Regions from separate parts of the Acidovorax sp. GW823-FHT02H02 genome, predicted to be linked through region 3. Evidence: riboswitches for the same ligand, from Rfam matches in the RefSeq annotation. Region 3 holds a riboswitch; each other region holds the start of a gene.
What was found. Region 3 has a riboswitch for glycine ahead of AC1RDS_RS12395 (penicillin-binding protein 1A). Riboswitches for the same ligand answer to the same signal wherever they lie in the genome.

Region 1: another riboswitch for glycine. It lies ahead of AC1RDS_RS10735 (D-amino acid dehydrogenase); the one in region 3 lies ahead of AC1RDS_RS12395 (penicillin-binding protein 1A).
Region 2: another riboswitch for glycine. It lies ahead of gcvT (glycine cleavage system aminomethyltransferase GcvT); the one in region 3 lies ahead of AC1RDS_RS12395 (penicillin-binding protein 1A).

What each region holds. Positions count from the first base shown of each region.
Region 1 is NZ_JBXAJH010000008.1:111,702-115,944, reverse strand. It holds gene AC1RDS_RS10745 (YXWGXW repeat-containing protein) at 1-88, shown strand, start outside; gene AC1RDS_RS10740 (2-keto-4-pentenoate hydratase) at 329-1,111, opposite strand; glycine riboswitch at 1,330-1,446, shown strand; gene AC1RDS_RS10735 (D-amino acid dehydrogenase) at 1,539-2,876, shown strand; gene AC1RDS_RS10730 (ABC transporter ATP-binding protein) at 3,033-3,755, opposite strand; gene AC1RDS_RS10725 (branched-chain amino acid ABC transporter ATP-binding protein/permease) at 3,796-4,243, opposite strand, start outside.
Region 2 is NZ_JBXAJH010000003.1:201,692-205,934, reverse strand. It holds gene AC1RDS_RS04540 (TRAP transporter substrate-binding protein) at 1-632, shown strand, start outside; gene AC1RDS_RS04535 (TRAP transporter small permease) at 702-1,196, shown strand; gene AC1RDS_RS04530 (TRAP transporter large permease) at 1,193-2,470, shown strand; glycine riboswitch at 2,481-2,580, shown strand; glycine riboswitch at 2,594-2,716, shown strand; gene gcvT (glycine cleavage system aminomethyltransferase GcvT) at 2,761-3,894, shown strand; gene gcvH (glycine cleavage system protein GcvH) at 3,987-4,243, shown strand, end outside.
Region 3 is NZ_JBXAJH010000010.1:97,848-102,090, forward strand. It holds gene AC1RDS_RS12395 (penicillin-binding protein 1A) at 39-2,378, opposite strand; glycine riboswitch at 2,439-2,531, opposite strand; glycine riboswitch at 2,539-2,629, opposite strand; gene AC1RDS_RS12400 (iron-containing alcohol dehydrogenase) at 2,696-3,856, opposite strand; gene AC1RDS_RS12405 (fumarylacetoacetate hydrolase family protein) at 4,141-4,243, opposite strand, start outside.

The DNA.
Region 1 (4,243 bases), on a different contig from region 3:
AGCCAACCGCTACGACCGGTACGACCGCGATGGCGATGGCGTGCCCAACCGCCACGACCGCCAGCCCGACAACCCGCGCCGCAACTGATCTTGCGGCGCAGGCGGCCCCCTGCGGTTTCCCCGGGGGGTCATTCCTTTCCCAAATCATTCGTGTCGAAGAACCCGTTCAAGATCTTTTCGGGGTCGCACAAGCACCTTGCCCAAAGGGTTGGAGTGAAATCGGGCGATGGCACGCCCCGGCTGCTTGCATGGGCACGAGCGAAGCCGCAGACAGTGCTGCAGCACGGCAAGGCGAAGCAACGACGACACGGAGGGTTTGGAAAAGGAATCAGACCAGGTGCAGCTCGGCGTGGCCCAGGCCCGGGAAGTCGGCCACCACCACCGTGCCCGGCGCCACCAGCACGGTGCCGGTGCACGAGCCCGTGGTCACCCACTGGCCCGCACGCAGGCCGCCCAGGCTGCGCGCGCCCTCGTTGGCCAGCCACACCAGCAGCCGCAGCGGGTCGCCCGCCGGGTTGCCCCAGGCGGCGTGCTGCACGGCCACCGTGCCGTTGACGGACAGATGCACCGGCTGCACCAGGGGCTGGACCGCAGCCACGTCGGCCGGCCCCGAACCCACCACCAATGCGCCATGGCAGGCCTGGTCGGCCAGGCGGCTGAACTCGCCCTGCTGGGCCCAGGCGGCAAAGCGCGTGTCGCACACCTCGATGGCGGCGCGCACCGACGCCATGGCCGCCAGCACCTCGGCCGGGCTGTAGGGCGCGGTGCGCTCGGGCAGGTCGGCACCCAGCTCGTACACCAGCTCAGCCTCGACCCCCATCACGGCAAAGCCTGCGGCAGGCAAATGCACGGCCTGCCCGGTTGGCGCTACCGCCACCGAATCGCGGGTGAGCGCCGCGCGCGCGGGCAGCGCCTGGGGCGATGCGGCGCCCACCTTCCAGCCAGCGATCTCGCCGCGCTCGCGCACCACGGCGTCCTGCACGGCATAGGCCTGGGCCGCATTGCACGGGCGCAGCGCAGCGGGCAGATCGAGCGGCCGGGGCATGCGCCCCTGGCGCGCCATGGTGAGCAAGGCCGCGCTGGCAAAGGGATCAAAGGCGGTATCGGGCATGGCAGGCATCCTGGGGATAAAGCTTGGCGGATTATGGCGAGGCACCAGTTTCTGCGCCCGTCCAGCATCAGCAACGATTGCCATCCATTAGCGCGCACAGCCCCCTTTTGCGCCGCAGTGCCGCCTAGAATCGGCCTCGCAGGAGAGTCAGCGGCACCGTCCGCTTCACCGAAGGCGCAAACTCCCATACACGCTCAGGTTCCGTACTGCACCATTCAACAAAGCCGTCTGGAGAGCCGCCACGACCTACACGCGTGGCGCACCGAAGGAGCAAACCACGCGCCATGCCGGCGATTGCGGTGAATCTCTCAGGTACCAAGGACAGGGGGAGCGGCAGCTTGGCAGACGCGCCGGCTGTACGCTATTGAAGCAATAGCTGCTACCGCACGCCTGTCAAGTGCCAGAGCCCAGAAAGGCTTTGAAAATCATGCGCGTGATCGTTTTAGGTGCCGGCCTGCTCGGCGTGACTTCGGCGTATTTCCTGCAACAACTCGGCCACGAGGTCACGGTGATCGACCGCCAGGGCACGCCCGGTGCCGAGACCAGTTTTGCCAACGGCGGCCAGATCTCGGTGAGCCATGCCGAGCCTTGGGCCAACCCCAGCGCGCCGCTCAAGGTGCTGCAGTGGCTGGGCCAGGAAGATGCACCGCTCTTGTTCCGTCTGCGTGCCGACATGCGCCAGTGGCTGTGGGGCCTGCAGTTCTTGCGCAACTGCACCCCGGCGCGCACGCGCCACAACATCGAGCAGATCGTGCGCCTGGGCACCTACAGCCGCAGCGTGCTGCAGCAGCTGCGCGCGGCCACCGGCATCGCGTACGACCAGCGCACACAGGGCATCCTGCACTTCTATACCAACGCCAAGGAGTTCGACGGCGCGCTGGCCCCGGCCGAGCAGATGCGCCAGCTCGGCTGCGAGCGCCAGGTCATCAGCGCCGACGAGGCCGTGCGCATCGAGCCAGCCCTCGCCCACATCCGCCCGCAACTGGCCGGCGCCACCTACACGGCCGAGGACGAGTCGGGCGATGCCAACCAGTTCACCCGCGAACTGGCCCGGCTGTGCGCGGCGGCGGGCGTGCAATTCCGCATGGGCCACCACATCACGGCGCTGCGCGAGGCCGGTGGCCATATCGACCATGTGGAGCTGACCAATGCCGAGGGCCGCTTCGAGCGCGTGCGCGGCGACGCCTTCGTGCTGGCCATGGGCTCGTTCAGCCCGCTGCTGGCGCAGCCGCTGGGCATTCGCCTGCCCATCTACCCAGCCAAGGGCTATTCGGTGACCATGCCGGTCAAGAACGCGTCGATGGCCCACGAGGTGAGCCTGACGGACGACGAATTCAAGCTGGTGTTCTCGCGCTACACCAGCGCGCAGGGAGACCGTTTGCGCATTGCCGGCACGGCAGAATTGAACGGCTATGACCGCAACCTGAACCCGATGCGCTGCGAGGCCATCGTGCGCCGCGTGGAGCAGCTCTTCCCCGGCGCGGGCGACGCCAGCCAGGCCCAGTTCTGGACCGGCCTGCGCCCCGCCACACCCAGCAACGTGCCGCTGATCGGCAAGACCAAAGTGGCCAACCTGTTCCTCAACACCGGCCACGGCACACTGGGCTGGACGCATGCCTGCGGCTCGGGCAAGGCGCTGGCCCATATCGTGAGCGGGCTGGCACCCGAGGTGGACTTTGCTTTCACGGGCACGTCCGACCGCGCGGCACCGGGCCACAAGATGGCCGTGACCGCACCCAGCCAGCGGGCAGCGAACAACGCCTGAAAGGCGGAGGACCTTGGGCGCCTGCGGCACCTGTGCGCAACCGCAGGCACCCATCAAAAAGCCTGCGCTGCCCAGGGGCATACGCAGGCCATGCTATCGGCGTGCCAGCTGGCCGCGGGGAGTTTGGCCCCTGCCAACTGCCAGCCTCACCCAGCGTCAGTGGCCGCCGCCGAGGTAGGCAGCCTTCACGGCCGGGTCATCGCGCAGGCGCTCCGCCGGGCCTTGCACGGAAATGCGTCCGTTTTCCAGCACATAGCCGTAATCGGCTACCGCCAGGGCGGCTGCCGCAAATTGCTCCACCAGCAGCATGGTGACACCCTGCCCCTTGAGGCGCTCAATGATGCGGAAAACTTCCGCCACCAGAATGGGCGCAAGGCCCATGGAGGGCTCGTCGAGCAACACCACTTCCGGATTGAGCATGATGGCGCGGGCCATGGCCAGCATCTGCTGCTCACCGCCGGACAGCGTCCCAGCCAGCTGAGTGCGGCGCTCCTTGAGGCGCGGAAAAAGCTCCAGAGCCCGCTCCAGATCACCGGCCACATCCCCCCGGGGGCGGCTGCCCGTCAGGCGGGGAAAAGCCCCCAGGGTGAGGTTGTCGGTCACCGTCATGGTTGCAAAAACGCGCCGCCCTTCCGGGGAGTGCGCCAGCCCCAGCTTGGCGATGGTGTAGGCCTCCTGGCCGTCAATGCGCTTGCCGTTGAGCGTGATCTGGCCCGCGGTCGGCGCGATCATGCCGCTCACCGCCCGCATGGTGGTGGTTTTGCCAGCGCCGTTGGAGCCGATCAGCGTCACGACCTTGCCCTTGGGCACTTCGATGGAGATGCCGTGAAGCACCTGTACCTTGCCGTAGCCGGCCGAAAGATTCTGGATGGTCAGCATGTGTTGTGCGTCTTGTATCGTCGTTTCGGGGGCATCGGGCTCAGGCGGGCTGGGCCACGACGGTCTCGGCGCCACCGCCCAGGTACGCCTCGATGACCTTGGGATCGGCCTGAACTTCCGCGGGCATGCCTTCGGCAATCTTCTGGCCAAAATCCAGCACCGATACCGTGTCGCAGATGCTCATCACCACATCCATGTGGTGCTCGATCAGGATCACCGTCACACCGTGATCGCGAATCTTCTTGATGATGGAAATCAGTTCCACGATGTCAGGGGCCGTGAGTCCGGCGGCTGGCTCATCGAGCAGCAGCAACTGCGGATCGAGTGCCAGAGCGCGGGCAATCTCCAGCAAGCGCTGTTTGCCATAAGGCAGGTTGCGCGCCTGTTCCGCGGCCAGGTCTTGCAGGCCGACAAAACGCAGCAGACCCATGCCCCGGGTGACGGCGGCATCGTTCTCACGGCGGTAGCGCCCCGTATGCACGGCCACG
Region 2 (4,243 bases), on a different contig from region 3:
CGCGCGCCGTGCTCGACGGCCCCATCGGGCAAGACCTGCTGACCAGGTTCGACGCCAAGGGCTTCAAGGCACTGGCCTGGGCCGAAAACGGCTTTCGCCACATGACCAACAGCAAGCGCGACGTGAAGGAGCCGGGCGACCTCAAGGGCCTGAAGATGCGCACCATGGAGAACCCCGTGCACATCGCCGCCTACAAGGGCTTTGGCATCATCACCACGCCCATGGCGTTCCCCGAGGTGTTCACGGCCCTGCAGCAAGGCACCGTGGACGGCCAGGAAAACCCGTTGCCCGTCATCATCTCGGCCAAGTTCGACCAGGTGCAAAAGCACCTCACGCTCACCGGCCATGTGTATTCGCCCTGCATCTTCGTGATGAACAAGGCGGCTTTTGACAAGCTCAGCGCGGCCGACAAGCAGGCCTTTCTGGATGCCGCCAAGGAAGGCACCAAGGCCAACCGGGCGCGCGTGGACGAAGACGATGCCAAGGGCGTGGCCGACCTGCGCGCCAAGGGCATGACAGTGATCGACACCATCGACAAAGCCAAGTTCGTGGCGACGCTGGCCCCTGTCAACGCCGAGTTTGAAAAGCAGTTCGGCAAGGCCGCGCTCGACAAGATCCGCGATTACAAATAATCTTCTTGTCGATCTATTTTCACTAGCTATCAGCGCCCGCCGGTATTGCGCCAGCGGGCGTTTTCATTCATGAAAAATGCTTTTCTGACCTTTGAGCGCTGGGCCACGTTCAGCGCCATGCTGGCCGCCTGCGCCATGCTGGCCGTGGCCTCTGCGCTGGGCATGTTCCAGATTCTGATGCGCTTCGTGTTCGAGCAGCCCGCAGAATGGACCGAGGTGTTGATCCGTTTCAGCCTGATCTGGATGGTGTTTCTGGCCATCCCCGCCGCCTTCCGCCAGGGGGCGATGGTGAGCGTGGACGTGCTTTACCGCTGGAGCCCGCCACGCATTCGCCGCGTGCTCGACTGGGTGGTGGCGCTGGCGGCACTGGCCCTGATCGGCGTCATCATCTGGTGGGGCTGGGATTACGCGCAGCGCGGCGGCGTGCAGAGCATGGCCGGACTGGAGTCGGTGTCGATGTTCTGGGCCTATCTGGCCATGCCGGTGGGCGGCCTCTTTTGCGTCGTCGGCATCATCGGCAACCTCATCGACCCCCTGCGGATGGAACTGGAGACAGCGCAATGACCGCCACCATGATTTCCACCATGGTGCTGTGCTTTGCACTCACCGTTTCCGTGGCCGTTTCCATCGGCCTCGCGTCCATCCTGGGCATACAGGTTGCGAACGCCAACATGCTGATCTCGGTGAAGGAAATGTTCGCCTCGATCAACAAGTTTCCGCTGGCCGCCATTCCCTTCTTCATCCTCGCGGGCAACCTCATGGAAACCGGCGGCATCTCGCGCCGCCTGGTCGAGTTTGCCAAGAGCATCGTCGGCGGCGTGCAGGGCGGCCTGCCCATGACCTGCGTGCTCACCTGCATGATCTTCGCGGCGGTGTCGGGTTCGTCGGTGGCCACCACGTTCGCCATCGGCGCCATCCTGGTCCCGGCGCTCATCAAGCATGGCTACCCCACCAGCTACGCAGCGGCCTTGCAGGCCACCAGCGCCGAACTGGGCGTGATCATCCCGCCTTCCATTCCGCTCATCCTGTACGGCGTGAGTGCCGAGGTGTCGATTGGCGAGCTGTTCATCGCCGGCTTTGGCCCGGGACTGCTGATCAGTGGCGCGCTGATGCTGTTCGTGTGGGCCTACTGCAAATACAAGGGCTGGGGCAAGAACGATGGCGATGGCCGCATGCCCATGGGCCGTGCCACGCTGCAGGCCGGCTGGGCGCTGCTGATGCCCGTGATCATCCTGGGCGGCATCTACGGCGGCGTATTCACGCCCACAGAGGCCTCGGCCGTGGCCGTGTTCTATGCGCTGGTGGTGGGTGTGGTGATCTACCGCGAGATTCGCCTGGCGGACCTGTTCGCCATCCTGCGCAAGTCGGCCCTCTCGTCAGCGGTGATCATGTTCATCATTGCCAACGCCGGGCTGTTTGCCTTCCTCATCACCCGCGCGGGCGTGCCCGATGCCATCGGCCGCTGGCTGGAGGCGGTGCTGCAATCCCCTGCCCTGTTCTTGCTGGGCGTGAATGCGGCGCTGTTCTTCATTGGCATGTTCATCGAGACCAGCGCGGCCATCATCGTGCTGGCGCCCATCCTGGCGCCCGTGGCCCTGCACTTCGGCGTGGACCCGGTGCACTTCGGCCTCATCATGGTGGTGAACCTGGCCATGGGCATGATCACACCGCCCTTTGGCGTGAACCTGTTTGCCGCATGTACGGTGGCGCGCATCTCGCTGGACCGCATCATCCAGCACCTGCTGCCTTTCGTGGGGGTGATCCTGGTATGCCTGATGGTCATCACTTATGTGCCCTCGCTTTCGCTGTTCCTGCGTGACCTGGTGTACGCCAAGTAACGGTAGAATCGCTCGATTGTCAGGAGAGAGCCCCGCATGCACCATGCAAAAGGGCCGCCGAAGGCGCAGGCATCAGCCGAACGCTCAGGCAAAAGGACTGACAAGCGCCCGCAGCGATGCGGGCGTTCCCTTGCTGGAGAGAGATGTCCGCACTGCAGGTGCAGGCCATCCACCGAAGGAGCAAGCCGCGCGGCCAGCCAGGGTGCCGCGGTGAATCTCTCAGGTAAAGCGGACAGCAGGGCAAATCGCGTGGCATTCGTGCCGCGGCCCCCATTTGCCCTGGAGCTCTTATGTCCGCACCTGCCACCGCCCTGCTCATCACGCCCCTGAACGCCCTGCACATTGAACTGGGCGCCCGCATGGTGCCGTTTGCCGGTTATTCCATGCCCGTGCAGTACCCCGCAGGCCTCATGGCCGAGCACCTGCACACGCGCCAGGCCGCAGGGCTGTTCGATGTATCGCACATGGGCCAGCTCAAGCTGGTCGGCCCCGATGCCGCCGCCGCGTTCGAGAGCCTGGTGCCCGTCGATGTGATCGACCTGCCCGTGGGCAAGCAGCGCTACGGCCTGTTGCTCAATGACGAGGGCGGCATCATCGACGACCTGATGTTCTTCCGTGTGGCCGACAACGCACTCTTTGTCATCGTCAACGGCGCCTGCAAGGTGGGCGACATGGCCCACATCCAGGCCCGCATCGGCCAGCGCTGCGACGTGGTGCCCATGCCCGACCACGCGCTGCTGGCGCTGCAGGGTCCCCAGGCCGTCACCGCCCTGTCGCGCCTGGCCCCGGGCATTGAAAAGCTGGTGTTCATGACGGGTGGCGATTTTTCCATCGCAGGCTGCGACTGCTTCGTGACACGCAGCGGCTACACGGGCGAAGACGGCTTCGAGATCTCGGTGCCCGCCGCACAGGCCGAGACCCTGGCACGCGCCCTGCTGGCCCAGCCCGAAGTCAAACCCATTGGCCTGGGCGCGCGCAACTCGCTGCGCCTGGAAGCGGGCCTGTGCCTGTACGGCAACGACCTCGACACCACCACCACGCCGCCCGAAGCCAGCCTGAACTGGGCCATCCAGAAGGTGCGCCGCACCGGCGGCGCGCGCGCGGGCGGCTTTCCTGGTGCCGACAAGGTGCTTGCGCAGATCGACAACCCCGCCAGCCTCGCGCGCAAACGCGTGGGCCTGGTCGCGCTGGAGCGCGTGCCCGTGCGCGAGCACACCGAATTGCAGAGTGCCGACGGCCAGAAGATTGGCGAAGTGACCAGCGGCCTGCTGGGCCCCACGGTGAACGAACCCGTGGCCATGGGCTATGTGGCCCCCGCCTTTGCCGCCATCGGCACGCGGGTGAACGCCATGGTGCGCGGCAAGGCCGTGCCCATGGAAGTGCGCGCCATGCCGTTTGTGCCCGCCAATTACTACCGCGGCTAATTTTGCGCGGCGCGGCACCCCAACCGCGCCTGCGCCCGCTACATTGCAGATTCCTTTCTTTTTTATCTTCTAGCTGCTTGAGGAGCTTTCCCATGACCGTCAAATTCTCCAAAGACCACGAATGGATCAACGCCGCCGACGCGAATGCGGCCGTGGTAGGTATCACCGTGCATGCCCAGGATGCCCTGGGCGATGTGGTGTTCGTCGACCTGCCCGCCGTGGGAACCACGTTTGCCCAGGGCGACGTGGCGGGCGTGGTCGAGTCGGTCAAGGCCGCGGCCGATGTGTACATGCCTGTCTCGGGCGAGATCGTCGAAGTGAACGAAGCCCTGCGTGCCGACCCTTCGCT
Region 3 (4,243 bases):
GCTCTTGGTGCTTACATATCAAGCGCCATCGGCCATTCTTACCCCATGTCGGCAGAATTTCCTGCCCTTGGTCGGCGCCCGTCCGGGCCGCACTCGAAGGGGCTTTGGACAAAGGCCTTGCGGTCATCCACGCAAGTCCCGAAGACATATTCCGGGTACACGTAGTCCTCGCCAAAGCGCATCAGGTCCAGCGGCAGGGTGCGCGATACCGGCGTGCGCCCCTGCACCGCCTCGGCCATGTACTCGGTCCACACGGGCAGGGCCAGGGTTCCGCCAGTGTGCCGGCCCAGGCTGCGCGGCTGGTCGTAGCCCATCCACACGACAGAGGCCACGCCCGACGAATAGCCGGCGAACCACACATCGCGCGCATCGTTGGAGGTGCCGGTCTTGCCGGCCACATCGGGGCGGCCCAGCGCCTTCGCGCGCCGGCCCGTGCCATGCTGCACCACGTCGCGCAGCATGCTGTCCAGCACGAAGGCATTGCGCTCGGACACCACGGTAGCGCGGGGCGATGGCGCGTTCGCTGCGTACAGCACCGCGCCGCCGCGCTCGCTCACCTGGTGGATCAGCCGGGGCTGCACCAGGGTACCGCCGTTGGCAAACACGGCATAGGCCTGCGTCAGCTGCAGCGGCGTGATGGCGCCCGCCCCCAGGGCCAGCGGCAGCCGGGGTGGATTGCGTTCCGGCAAGAAGCCGAAGCGGGTGGCGAACTCCTGCACGTACTGAACCCCGGCCGCGTCCATCAGGTTGACGGCCACCAGGTTCTTGGAGCGCACCAGGCCGCGCCGCGCGGTGATGAAACCCTCGTAGTTGCCGCCGTAGTTGCGCGGGCTCCAGGCGGGGCGGCCGCGGGCGGCAGGGGTTACGACACGCTGCGTATCGTCGATCAAGGTGCCCGGGGCATAGCCCTTTTCCAGCGCCGCCGAAAAGATGAACGGCTTGAAGGTCGAGCCCGGCTGGCGATAGGCCTGCACGGCATGGTCGAACTGGTTGAAGGCGTAGTCGAAGCCCCCCGTGAGCGCCAGGATGTCGCCGGTTTCCGTGTCCATGGAGACCAGCGCGCCCTCCATGCCCGGCAACTGGCCTAAATTCCATCGTTCGCGGACGTCGGCCACGACGCGAATCACCGCGCCCGGCGCAATGCGCCGCCGCGCTGGCGCATCGGGCTTGAGGGCGGCACGCGCGCTGGCGCTGAGCCGGCTGCGCGGTATCCGCACCTGCGTGCCATCGCGCAGCCACGCGGCAATGCCCTCGGCCTCGGACGCCGCGTGCACCAGGGCGGCACGCAGTTCCCCGCTGTCGCGGTAGGGCGCCAGCGCGGCGCGCAGGGCTTTGGGTTCGTCGGACGGCACAGCGCCCTGGATGCGCCCCTCGGGGCCGGCATAGCCGCGGGCATCCTGCGCGCCCAGAATGCCCGCGCGCAGCGCACGCGTGGCCGCGCGCTGCGCGGGAACGCTGAGGGTGGTGACGACATCCAGGCCCAGCGCATACGCCTCTTCACCGTACTGCTCCAGCACCATCTTGCGGGCCTGTTCCACGGCAAAGGCGGCTGCCGGCTCGATGGAACGGTATTGCGTTCGCAGCGTCAGCGCCTGTGTCCGCGCCTCCTGGTAGGCGGGCGCATCCAGATAGCCCAGTTCGTGCATGCGCTGCAGAATGTACTGCTGGCGGATGATGGCGCGCTCGCGGTTCACAACGGGGTTGTAGGCCGACGGCGCCTTGGGCAGCCCGGCCAGCACGGCGGCTTCGGCCACCGTCAGCTCGCCCAGTGTCTTGTCGAAGTACACCGACGCCGCGGCAGCAAAGCCGTAGGCACGCTCGCCCAGATAGATCTGGTTCATGTACAGCTCCAGGATCTTGTCCTTGCTGTAGGTGGCTTCGAGTTTGTAGGCCAGCAAGACTTCCATGAGCTTGCGGCTGTAGGTTTTGACGCGGCTCAGAAAGAACACCCGCGCCACCTGCATCGTGATGGTGCTGGCCCCCTGGGCATGCTCCCCCGATACCACATTGCGCAGCGCAGCGCGTGCCAGCCCGGTGAAGTCCACCGCGCCATGCTCATAAAAGCGGGCATCTTCGATGGCCAGCAGCGCCTGGCGCATCTGCAGCGGGATCTGCCCTATCGGCACGAATTCCCGGCGCTCCTCGCCATATTCCGCCAGCAGCGTGCCGTCCCTGGCATAGATGCGCATCGGCAGCATGGGATCGTAGTCGGCCAGGTGGTCCACCTCCGGCAGCTGCTGCCACACCATGTGCAGCACATAGGCCCCGCCCGCACTGCCTGCCACGGCCAACCCCAGGAAAAAACCCGCGAGAAATTTCAGGACCGGGTGCTTTTTGGGCGAAGGGGCAGGCGCGGCAACAGACGACGATGGGTGCATCAGGGGGAACTCTGGCTAGGGCAGGACCCGTGCCATGACGGGCCTGCGGCGCCGCTCCCCCTGTCCTTTTACCTGAGAGTTTCGGCTGCCTGGGCAGCCTGCCCCTTCGGTGGACCCCCGCCTGCGTTGCGCAGGGCGGCGGCCTCTCTCCAGTCGGCGATGGTCTCCTGCGGTCCGGCTTGCCTGAGCGATGATGGGAGTTTGCGCCTTCGGCGGAGGCGGGTTGCGCCCCTCTCTCCCGCAGGATAGGCGCTCACTTTAAATCACCCGCCAAAACCAACCCCGTTCAAAAGGTCAATATCCCGACCCCCGGCCGGTTACAGCGCGGCTTCCAGGATGCGGCGGCTCACGGCGGGCGTGATCTCGCGCTGCTCGCCCAGCTGCACCATGCCATGCGCTTCGAGCTGGGCCACCACGGTGTCCACCACCTCCGCGCCCAGGCCATGGCCCGACAGGCGCGTGGCGATGCCCATGCTTTCAAAGAAGGCGCGCGTGCGTTCAATGGCGGCGGTGATGCGCTCGTCATCCGTGCCACTGGTGATGCCCCACACGCGCTCGCCGTACTGCAGCAGCTTGGCGCGCTTCGGGCCCCGGCGCTCATTCAGCAGCGCGGGCAGCACGATGGCCAGCGTGCGGGCGTGGTCGATGCCGTGCAGCGCGGTGAGTTCGTGCCCGATCATGTGCGTGGCCCAGTCCTGCGGCACGCCGGCGCCGATCAGGCCGTTGAGCGCCATGGTGGCGGCCCACATGAGGTTGGCGCGGTCGTCGTACACGGGCTCCTGCGCCGTCAGCAGGCGCGGGCCGATCTCGATCAGCGTCTGCAGGAGGCCTTCGGCAAAGCGGTCCTGCACCGGTGCGTTGACCGGGTAGGTCAGGTACTGCTCGACCGTGTGCACGAACGCATCGACCACGCCATTGGCCAGCTGCTGCGGCGGCAGCGTGTAGGTCTTGGTGGGGTCGAGCACCGAGAACAGCGGGAAGGTGTTCTTGCTGCTGAACGGCAGCTTGGCGCCCTTGGCGCGGTGCGTGATGACGCCGCCGTTGTTCATCTCCGAGCCCGTCGCGGGCAGCGTGAGCACGGCACCAAATGGCACGGCCTGGGCGATGTTGCGGCCGCGCTTTTCCAGGATGGACCAGGCATCACCCTCAAAGTGCACGGCAGCGGCGATGAACTTGGTGGCATCGATCACCGAACCACCCCCCACGGCCAGCAGAAAGTCGAACCCGCCGGCACGGATCTGCTCGACGGCCTTCATCGAGGTTTCAAAGCTCGGGTTGGGCTCGATGCCGCTGAAGGTGGCGTGGGTGCGCTCGCCCAGCGCGGCGCGCACCTCGGCCAGGGTGCCGGTTTTTTCAGCACTGGCACCGCCCACCAGGATCAGCACCTTGGCCGCTGCGGGCACCAGCTTGGCCAGGTCGGCGATGCGGCCCTGGCCGAAAACGATGTGGGTGGGGTTGTGGAAGTCGAAGTTCAGCATGGCAATGGAATGTTGGCTCACCGCGCCCCTTGCCGCGCCGGATGGTCTGGCAGGCGGCGGGAACGCAGGGCAATGATGGAAAAAACCGCCAGACCAGCAAGCCCGGCAGACGGACTGTTCATTGTCCGCGCGAAGCCGCCGGCACCCCTGTCACCTCGGTCAAAACCCTTACGTCAGCGGCGTCAGCACGGTTGCGCAAGACGCGGTTTTACTCCTGAAACAATAGCTATTAGCATTTGTAAAATAAGCGCTGTAGCCATTTCTTGCTGCATATTTTGCTGTTCTCAGCCGCCCACGGGCGATGCAATGGCCTGGTCGATCGCACCGAAGATGCTGGCGCCGTCCTTGCCCTTGACCTCGATGCGGATGGTGTCGCCGAACTTCATG